Formosa sp. Hel1_33_131: one gene and its partners. The main gene of each other region encodes a partner of the protein of the gene in region 3 in a complex. Links are inferred from orthologs where the notes say so. Each region holds a gene or a part of one and is shown on either strand. Other genes may lie near its edges.

What was found. The genes of interacting proteins can lie anywhere in the genome.
Region 1: the proteins of tsaD (region 3) and tsaE are in contact, whole or in part, in a crystal structure (PDB 6N9A), measured with the Thermotoga maritima proteins. The link is inferred for Formosa sp. Hel1_33_131 from one-to-one orthologs. Residues at the interface, in WP_004082750.1 of Thermotoga maritima: Cys10, Asp11, Arg49, His50, Leu82, Gly84, Gly135, Gly136, Glu154, Thr155, Leu156, Asp157, Asp158, Ser159, Glu162, Asp165, Lys166, Arg169, Leu170, Tyr175, Lys213, Thr214, Leu217, Tyr218, Gln221, Arg222, Asn324; in WP_004082108.1 of Thermotoga maritima: Leu37, Gly38, Lys46, Lys57, Val59, Lys60, Ser61, Thr63, Phe64, Thr65, Leu66, Met67, Val69, Pro71, Tyr82, Arg83, Leu84, Asp86, Asp88, Phe89, Asp93, Ile128, Asp130, Glu131, Arg134.
Region 2: the proteins of tsaD (region 3) and tsaB are in contact, whole or in part, in a solved structure (PDB 4WQ4), measured with the Escherichia coli proteins. The link is inferred for Formosa sp. Hel1_33_131 from one-to-one orthologs.

What each region holds. Positions count from the first base shown.
Region 1 is NZ_CP017260.1:28,649-31,731, reverse strand. Bases 147-3,083 are described here. They hold tsaE (tRNA (adenosine(37)-N6)-threonylcarbamoyltransferase complex ATPase subunit type 1 TsaE), read right to left. Parts: upstream 1,860-3,083; coding sequence 1,434-1,859; downstream 147-1,433. Other genes in these bases: FORMB_RS00145 (T9SS response regulator signal transducer PorX), read right to left, coding at 1,861-3,083; FORMB_RS00155 (alanine dehydrogenase), read right to left, coding at 186-1,385; FORMB_RS00160 (hypothetical protein), read right to left, coding at 147-176. Outside these bases: more of FORMB_RS00160, read right to left, coding at 1-146. UniProt on the Escherichia coli protein: Required for the formation of a threonylcarbamoyl group on adenosine at position 37 (t(6)A37) in tRNAs that read codons beginning with adenine.
Region 2 is NZ_CP017260.1:1,166,453-1,169,446, forward strand. The notes cover bases 147-2,994. They hold tsaB (tRNA (adenosine(37)-N6)-threonylcarbamoyltransferase complex dimerization subunit type 1 TsaB), read right to left. Parts: upstream 1,983-2,994; coding sequence 1,311-1,982; downstream 147-1,310. Other genes in these bases: FORMB_RS05205 (hypothetical protein), read left to right, coding at 147-464; FORMB_RS05210 (mechanosensitive ion channel family protein), read left to right, coding at 501-1,307; FORMB_RS05220 (TolC family protein), read right to left, coding at 1,986-2,994. In the rest of the region: more of FORMB_RS05205, read left to right, coding at 1-146. UniProt on the Escherichia coli protein: Required for the formation of a threonylcarbamoyl group on adenosine at position 37 (t(6)A37) in tRNAs that read codons beginning with adenine.
Region 3 is NZ_CP017260.1:2,305,615-2,308,564, forward strand. Bases 147-2,950 are described here. They hold tsaD (tRNA (adenosine(37)-N6)-threonylcarbamoyltransferase complex transferase subunit TsaD), read right to left. Parts: upstream 2,158-2,950; coding sequence 1,135-2,157; downstream 147-1,134. Other genes in these bases: FORMB_RS10655 (DUF4159 domain-containing protein), read right to left, coding at 147-432; FORMB_RS10660 (16S rRNA (uracil(1498)-N(3))-methyltransferase), read right to left, coding at 425-1,129; FORMB_RS10670 (translocation/assembly module TamB domain-containing protein), read left to right, coding at 2,377-2,950. In the rest of the region: more of FORMB_RS10655, read right to left, coding at 1-146.

The DNA of each region.
Region 1 (3,083 bases), 2.3 Mb from region 3 along the record:
AGTTGCTCTTGAACGGATTCAGAATATTTAAGACTCTTAATTTGAATGTTTTTCAATACACGCGCATCAGGGCCGTAGGCACAACTTGTTTTTTTTCCACTTAAAAAAAACATTAAAAAGACCAATCCTATGGAGAAGCCTCCAAAGTAAAAGACAAAACGGTAAGCAAGCTTCATTTATTAATTTTAAAAGATTAAAAGATTGGCATCGCTGTACTCTAAACCAAACCAATCGGCTACAGATTTATTCGTTAAAATGCCGTGGTAAAAGTACAATCCATTTTTTAATCCCATGTCAAATCTTAGTGAATTTTCTATCCCTCCATCTTCTGCAATTTTCAAAAGATAGGGTGTAAATATATTACTAATTGACACTGAGGAAGTTCGTGCATAACGCGCCGGAATATTAGGGACACAATAATGTATCACATCGTGTTTTACAAAAGTGGGGTTGTCATGAGAAGTAACTTCACTGGTTTCAAAACAGCCGCCCATATCGATACTGACATCTATAATCACAGATCCTGGCTTCATTTGTTCTACCAATGCTTCACTCACTAAAATAGGCGCTCTGTTGTTTCCTTTTGCCGCTCCAATAGCCACATCGCAACGCATCAATGCTTTTTGAAGGTTTTTAGGTTGCATCGTCGACGTGTAAATCGTTCGACCAATATTCGCTTGCAAGGCACGGAGTTTGCTGATCGAATTATCAAACACACGGACGTTGGCTCCGAGTCCAATGGCAGCACGTGCTGCAAATTCACCAACAGTTCCGGCACCAATAATCACCACTTCTGTTGGAGGGACACCACTAATGTTCCCAAACATCAAACCGTTGCCTTCATTTGTAATGGACATAATTTCTGAGGCGATTAGAATAGAGGCAGAGCCTGCAATTTCACTCAGTTGGCGCACCGCAGTAAACGCTCCTTCTTGATCTTTTATAAATTCAAACCCCAATGCTGTGACTTGTTTTTCGGCGAGTTTCTTAAAATATTCTTTATGCTGCATTTTTAATTGTAGTGCAGAAATCAAAAGTGCTTTAGGATTTAATAGGGCAATTTCCTCTAAAGTTGGAGGTTCAACTTTTAGAATTATAGGGCAGGCAAATACTTTCGCTCTGTCCTTAGATATTTCTGCGCCCGCTTCGCTGTATTCATGATCTTCAAAACTGGCATTGTCTCCCGCACCAGATTCAATCAATAAACGGTGTCCATTGCTTGTCAGCGCCGAAACGGCATCGGGGGTGAGACACACTCTTTTTTCTTGAAAAGAGGTTTCTTTTGGGATGCCAATAAACAAGGCTCCTTTTTCCTTCGTCAATTCTAAAGTTTCTTCTTTCGGAAGTAATTGTTCTCGTGTAAAAGGGGAAGTTGGTTTATGCATAGCCTTTAGTATAAAGCATCTAATTTACAATTATTTTTTTGATCACCCCTAAGAAAGTTTTTTTTCTGAGAGTTTGAGAATTCTACCGCCATTTTCAGCAAGGGACAATTCTAAAACAGTGACGTTTTCAGGAAGTAAATTTTCAATCTTTTCAGGCCACTCGATAAAATTCCATACACCAGAACAAAAATAATCTTCAATTCCCATGTCCAATGCTTCATATTGGTTTTTGAGTCTGTAAAAATCAAAATGATAGACGGTATCCTCTGTAACTTTATACTCATTCACAATGGAAAATGTGGGACTGGAAGCAGTATCGGCTCCACCCATTTCTTTGACCATGGCGCTAATGAGTGTTGTTTTTCCTGTGCCCATTTCTCCATAAAACAACAGTGTTTTGGACTGCGCATTTTTCAGAATTGTTTGCGCGACTTCTGCTAATTCTTCGAGCTTGAAATGTAGTTCTTTAGTCATTTTAGCGAGGATTTAAAACCACAAAAGGAATAATGACTTCTTCTAAAGAGATGCCTCCATGTTGATAGGTATTTCTAAAATAATTCACATAGTAATTGTAATTATTTGGATATGCAAAAAACAGATTGTCCTTGGCAAAAATAAAGGTGCTATTCATTGCTGCTGAAGGGAGGTGAATTGATTTAGGATCTTTTACTGCCAACACATCTTTTCCTTCATAAGAAATGCTGCGTCCTGTTTTATAGCGTAAATTAAGACTGGTGTCTTTATTACCAACGACTTTAGAAGGATTTTTTACGTTGATGGTTCCGTGGTCTGTAGTGATAATGAGTTTAAAATTAAGCTCTTTGGCTTGTTTGATAATCTCTAATAAGGGCGAATTTTGAAACCAACTCTTGGTAAGCGATCTGTAGCCTTTGTCGTTGGAAGCAAGTTCTTTCAGAACTTCCATTTCGGTTTTTGCATGGGACAACATGTCCACAAAATTATAGACCAAAACGGTTAAGTCATTCTGCGCTTTTGTTTTAAAGGTTTCCGATAGTTTTTTTCCTGCTCTTAAATTCGTGATTTTTATATATTCATGTTTCAAATGTGAAAGCCCTAAGCGTTTTAATTGCGCTTCTAAAAATTCGGCTTCAAATAAATTTTTACCACCCTCATCTGTATCGTTTTTCCAATACTGAGGATATAATTTCTCCATTTCACTAGGCATTAACCCTGAGAATATTGCATTTCTAGCGTACTGAGTCGCCGTTGGAAGAATACTGTAATACAAACTTTCTTCTTGTGTTTTATAGTGGTTGTTTACTGTAGGTTCCAGTATTTTCCATTGGTCATATCTTAAATTATCAATAACAATAAGCAAGGTAGGCTGGGAGTCGCTAAGCTCGTTTGCAATCTTATTTTTAAAGAGGGTATGAGACATCACAGGCGCTTGGTGGTCCTCAAACCAATCGGGATAAAACTTCTCAATAAAGCGTCCAAATTGTTGATTTGCTTCCATTTTTTGAGCGTCTAATATTTCACTCATGGTGGCATCGTTGGACGATTCTAACTCTAATTCCCAAAACACTAATTTTTTATAAAGTTGTTCCCATTCTTCAAATGAATTTATTTCATTTAAATTCATAGATATTTTACGAAATTCTTGTAAGTAATTAGAAGATGTTTTTTCTGAAACTAGTCTGTTGTGATCTAGGTTTTTCTTAAGTGATAAAAGAATTT
Region 2 (2,994 bases), 1.1 Mb from region 3 along the record:
ATGACGATGAAATGGAGTTTCAAGGTGCCGACAATACCGTGTATGCTTTAAATAAAAATGATGCCTCGGTTAAAATAACGTTTACAGCGACCAATGAATCTTATCATATTTTTAGTTACACCGATGATACTGGCCATCAAAAAAAGGGGTATTTCGTGAAACTAAACAAGGAAGGAGAGAACCTCATATTAAAGAAACATAGAATTGTATTTTTTGAAGAACAGGCTTCTAAAACGGGCTATGATGCTCCCAAACCTGCGATGTATAAAACTGTGAAAGATCGCATGTATATCAAACTTGCCAATAAAGAGGCTGTATTGTTGCCTACCAAGAAAAAGAAACTTGCAAAGGCACTTTTCCCTGAGAACTCAAAAATTATATTAGATTTCATTAACTCAAACAAGATTAAGTTGTCCAGAGAAGCTGATTTAATTACATTTGTTAATTACTTAAATACTTTATAAACATTAATTTAACCCCAAATCTTAAATTTTTTAACTATGGAAAAATACCTAACCACTGCAAAAGACCTACTGCTTGAATATTCGCCAAAAGTACTTTATGCATTAGCCTTACTGATTGTTGGCCTGTATGCAATTAAATTTATTCTTCGCTTAATTAATAAACTCCTAAACTCGCGTCACGTTGATAATACCTTACAAGCCTTTCTTAGTAATTTATTAGGCTGGGGATTAAAAGCGGTATTACTCATCGCTGTGATTTCTAAACTTGGTATAGACACCACCGCGCTAGCGGCCGTTATGGCAGCTGCAGGTTTAGGACTTGGACTTGCTTTACAAGGGTCATTAGCAAATTTTGCTGGAGGTGTTTTGATCATTTTATTCAAACCCTTTAGAGTGGACGATTTAATCAATGCTCAGGGAGAAATAGGCGTTGTCAAAGACATTCAACTTTTTACAACTCAAATTTTGACTCCAAGTAACAAACGTGTCATTATCCCTAATGGTACTTTGGCAAATGGCAATATTGTCAACCTTTCAGCCGAAGGAACCTTAAGAGTTGATTTAACAATTGGAGTGGGTTATAGTGAAGATATTAAAAAAACTAAAGAAGTACTGTTGAAGGTTTTAACTGCGCATTCTAAAGTGTTATCAGAACCTCTCCCGACGGTTAATGTTTCTGAACTCGCTGATAGTTCCGTAAATTTTGCCGTTCGTCCTTGGTGTACCGTGGAAGATTATTGGACTGTTTATTTTGAGATTACAGAAAACTGCAAAGAGGCATTGGATGCTGCGGGTATCGAAATTCCTTATCCACATGTGGTCGAAATTCACAAAAAAGGATAAGCCTTATTTTTTTGAAGGAATGGCGATGAAATCTTTTAAATAAAAAGGTTCAAAATAAGCAACGTCTTCAAAATCATTTGTTTTAAATTTATCATAAGAAAGCGCACACATTTGTTTTGCTGAAGGCAATTTGTCTTCGATGAATTGTGCGTTTTTATGCGTGATGATATCTTTGGTTTTAGCCACGCCATTTCCAATAAAATAAAGAGGAGCCGATTCCAATAATTCTTGATACGATTCAGAAGTCAATACCTCAGCTTCCGTGCTGCGAATTTCATTATAATCCGCATCATAAATGGCTGAATATACTTCCATACGTCTTGCATCAAGCATCGCAACAATGGTTCCTTTTGGGTTCTCAACCTGATGTGCAAGGGCTTCTAAAGTGGGCACAGAAATTAAAGGAAGACTCAACGCATAACACAAGCCTTTAGCGGCAGAAACGCCGATTCGCAAACCCGTATAAGAGCCAGGGCCTTTGCTGATCGCAATGGCCTCGAGTTGGTTTTTAGAAACCTTTGCTGTTTTAAGAACTTCGTCAATATAGATATGGAGGCGTTCCGCATGGGAATACTCTAGACTGTTGTCTTCTTTAAATTCTATAACTGCTCCGTTTTCGGATAATGCCACAGAGCAATTCGTTGTAGAAGTTTCTATGTTTAAAATGTATGCCATAAATTATGGAATCAATGGTTTGCCCATGAAAAAGTCTAAGACTTTCGAACGAAACACAAAGTTATATTTTGAATTAATTAAGGTTGATTTTGCACTTACTAAGCGCCCTCTTACCTGCTCAACTTCAAAGGAAGTTGCGGCTCCAAGATTAAATTTATTTTGAACATTTTTAAATGATTCTTCTAGGCTAATGACTGAAAACCTAGATGCTTCGTATTGTTTCAAAGCAGCTTTTGCATCCGCGTATGCTTGTGTAATTGTCGTTGTAATGTTTTGCTTTGCTTGCTCTAAATTAAGAAGACTTTTTTCTCTATTAATTTTAGCTTTCGACACATTGGCTTTTGTTTTAAACCCATTAAAAATTGGAATGCTTAAATTGAATCCTAAATTATACCCTAAGTTATTATCTAATTGGGTCCCAAAACCATAGGGCACAATCTTTTCAATAGTATTATTTGGATTATTTGGGTCTTCTACAAATTGAATTCTCGTATCTGGTTCTCCTTGTCTGTGTTGATATGACGACCCTAAACCTGCCCCAAAACTCAATGAAGGGGCATAGGCACTTTGCGCTAATTTCAATCCAAAATCAGTGTTTTCTATCCCTAATTCTGCATTGTTAATTTCTGCACGATTGTCTAAAGCATACGCTAAGATTTCATCGTATGAATCATAAGCTAAGGACGCAGAAGTTAAATTAATTTGAATCTCTTGAATGTCAAAATCAAGAGGGGAAACTTGCAAACTTTGACTTAAACTTAGTAGCGATAAGTCTAAACTATTTTCTGCATTTACAACACTTGACCTGTTAGATGCTAAAGTGGCTTCCGCATCAAATAAATCAGAGCTCGGTTTAATCCCCGCTTCTACTTGAGAAGTGATTTGGTCCAGTTGATTCTGACTGATCGTTACTTGTTCTATGGCAATTTTAAGGTTCTCTTTGTTGAATAAAATATTTAGAAATGCATTGACAACGGTCATAGAAACATTGTCCTGAAGAATTGTGAGTTGA
Region 3 (2,950 bases):
GAACGAAAACGCACTGTTGTATATCGGATGTGATAAAGAAATTTCACTCATCTTTTTATCTGGAAATACTGTTTTTAGAGCTTCTAAAATATAAGGCTTCATGCCGTAATTGTCATCAATATGTAAAAATCCACCAGACAATAAATAGGCTCTTAAATTTTCGGAATCAGATTCTGAAAATGCCACATTCCCATGACCTGTCATGTGTATAAACGGGTATTCAAAAATAGCAGCACTTCCCACTTCCACGGTTTGGGGTTTGGCGTCCATGGCCGTTTGAATGTTGGAATTACAAAACTGAATTAAATTTTTTAAAGCTGTCGGATTGCTATACCAATCGCCTCCGCCATCATATTTTAAAACCGCTAAATTTTGACTTCCACAGAAGTGAATTCCTAAAATCAAAAATATATATACATACCGTTTATTCATTGCAAAGTTGAATTGTGTGACTCGCCACGATTCCAGCCGTTTCGGTGCGAAGTCTTGACGCTCCTAAAGATACAGGAATATACTGATGTTTCAAAGCTTCCTCAATTTCTTTGGGACTAAAATCGCCTTCGGGACCAATTAATATCGTGATGGATTCTCCAGCTTTGATTTGATCTTTAAATTTTAATTTCTCTCCGTCTTCGCAGTGCGCTATAAATTTAGAACCTTCTTGAGCTGTTTTTATGAAATCAGAAAAACGAATGGCGGGAGCCAAAGTTGGCAAATAGGAGTGAAGCGATTGTTTCATCGCAGATTGTAAGATTTTCTCAAACCGTTCTGTTTTGATGACTTTTCGCTCACTGTTCTGACAAATAATTGGTGTGATTTGATCCACGCCAATTTCAGTGGCTTTTTCGATAAACCACTCGTAACGATCGTTCATTTTTGTGGGTGCAACGGCTAGGTTAATTGTATAAGATCTTGGCGCTTCAAAGGTTGATTTTAAGATGGTAACCACACATTTGTTATGGTTTGGGATGACCACTTCTGCTTCAAACATCCACCCTTTTCCGTTGGTGATTAGAAGCAAATCTCCCGTAGATTTCCGCAATACTTTTACAATATGACGACTTTCATCTTTTGAAAAGTTAAAAGTTTCTGTAGACGCCTCCAGCTCTGAATTGTAGAATAATTGCATTTGAGTTATAGTTTAAGTCGAGCCGTAGCCATAATGCTTTGATCCGCGTAATTTTTCTCTAAATATTTTAAATGCCCTACAATCGCAATCATTGCGGCATTGTCCGTTGTGAATTCAAAAGCAGGCACAAAGGTTTTCCAACCATAGCGACTTTCAGCTTCTTTCAAAGCGTCTCTGATTCCTGAATTTGCAGAAACACCGCCGCCGATCGCAATGCGGTTGATTCCCGTTTCTTTGACAGCTAATTTTAGTTTGTCCATCAAAATTCCTACAATGGTATATTGGATGGACGCACACACATCATCCAGATTCTCTTCAATAAATTGAGGATTTTCTTTCAGCTGTTTTTGTATGAAGTATAAGATCGCTGTTTTTAACCCTGAAAAACTAAAATTGAGCCCCGCTACTTTAGGTTTCGTAAACTTAAACGCTTTCGGGTTTCCTAATTTTGCACGTTTGTCAATTTCGGGGCCAGCAGGATAGCCGAGTCCTAAAATTTTACCACTCTTGTCAAAGGCTTCTCCAACGGCATCATCAATCGTTTCGCCAATAACCGTCATTTTAAAATGAGCATCGACACGCACAATTTGCGTATGTCCACCAGAAATGGTCATCGCTAGAAATGGAAATTCAGGTTTTTCAGTATCTTCATTTTCAATAAAGTGTGCCAAAATATGAGCTTGCATGTGGTTGACATCGATTAACGGAATGTCGAGTCCATAAGCCAATGATTTTGCAAATGAAGTCCCTACCAACAAAGACCCCATCAATCCAGGGCCTTGCGTAAATGCCACGGCACTGAGGTCTGCTAACGAAATCCCTGCTTGTTCAATGGCCTGATCGACCACAGGAACGATGTTTTGCTGATGCGCTCTTGAAGCCAATTCTGGAACCACCCCACCATATTTTTGATGGATTGCTTGGTTGGCAACAACATTACTCAGTACGTTTCCATTGCACAGAATGGCCGCTGCCGTGTCGTCACAAGAAGATTCAATTCCTAAAATGTATGTATTTTTTGAGCGCATTAAGACGATTTAGTGATAATATTCGTTTAATTTGTATTAAAATAAACGACTTACATTGTCCATTAACAGGACAACTGCAAAGAAATAAAAAAAATAGCACTAAAATAAATGCTTTGGGTAGTTTAAATTTTAGGATAATTAGTTAAATTGTAAATAAAATAACCAGTCTCGCTTATCAAGAACTATTTTAAAATACTGATAAAATTTGTAACAGCCCTCGTGCTGATATTCTTGCTATTGGTCTTGGTGTTGTCCATTCCAACGGTCCAAACACGTCTAGGAAGTTATGCCACCAATTCAATTAATGAGACCTACGGGACTGCTATTAAAATAGAAAAAGTAGGACTTCAGTTTAATGGCGATGTGGAACTTAAAAACATTCTCATTAAGGATCATTACGATGCCCCCTTGATTTCCATTACTGAATTAAACAGTTCTATTTTAAGTTTTGTTAAACTCGCAGATAGTAAACTCACATTTGCAGACATCGATTTGTACGATCTGTTTTTTCACATAAAAAACTACAAGGGGGAAGTTGATACGAATTTAGATGTTTTTGTTGCTAAGTTTGATGAAAATAATCCAATTAAAAAGATTGACAAGTCAATAACGCTAACGAATTCACAAAAAAGCAGTGATTTTTTGCCTCCCGATAAGTTTCTTTTATCATCAAGCGAGGTTCGAATACACAACAGCAAGTTTTTGCTAACAGATGAAAACCTAGAGAACCCTACGGTTTTAGATCTTCATACCCTTAATTTATCGGCTTCTGATTTTTTAATCTTAGGTGCTG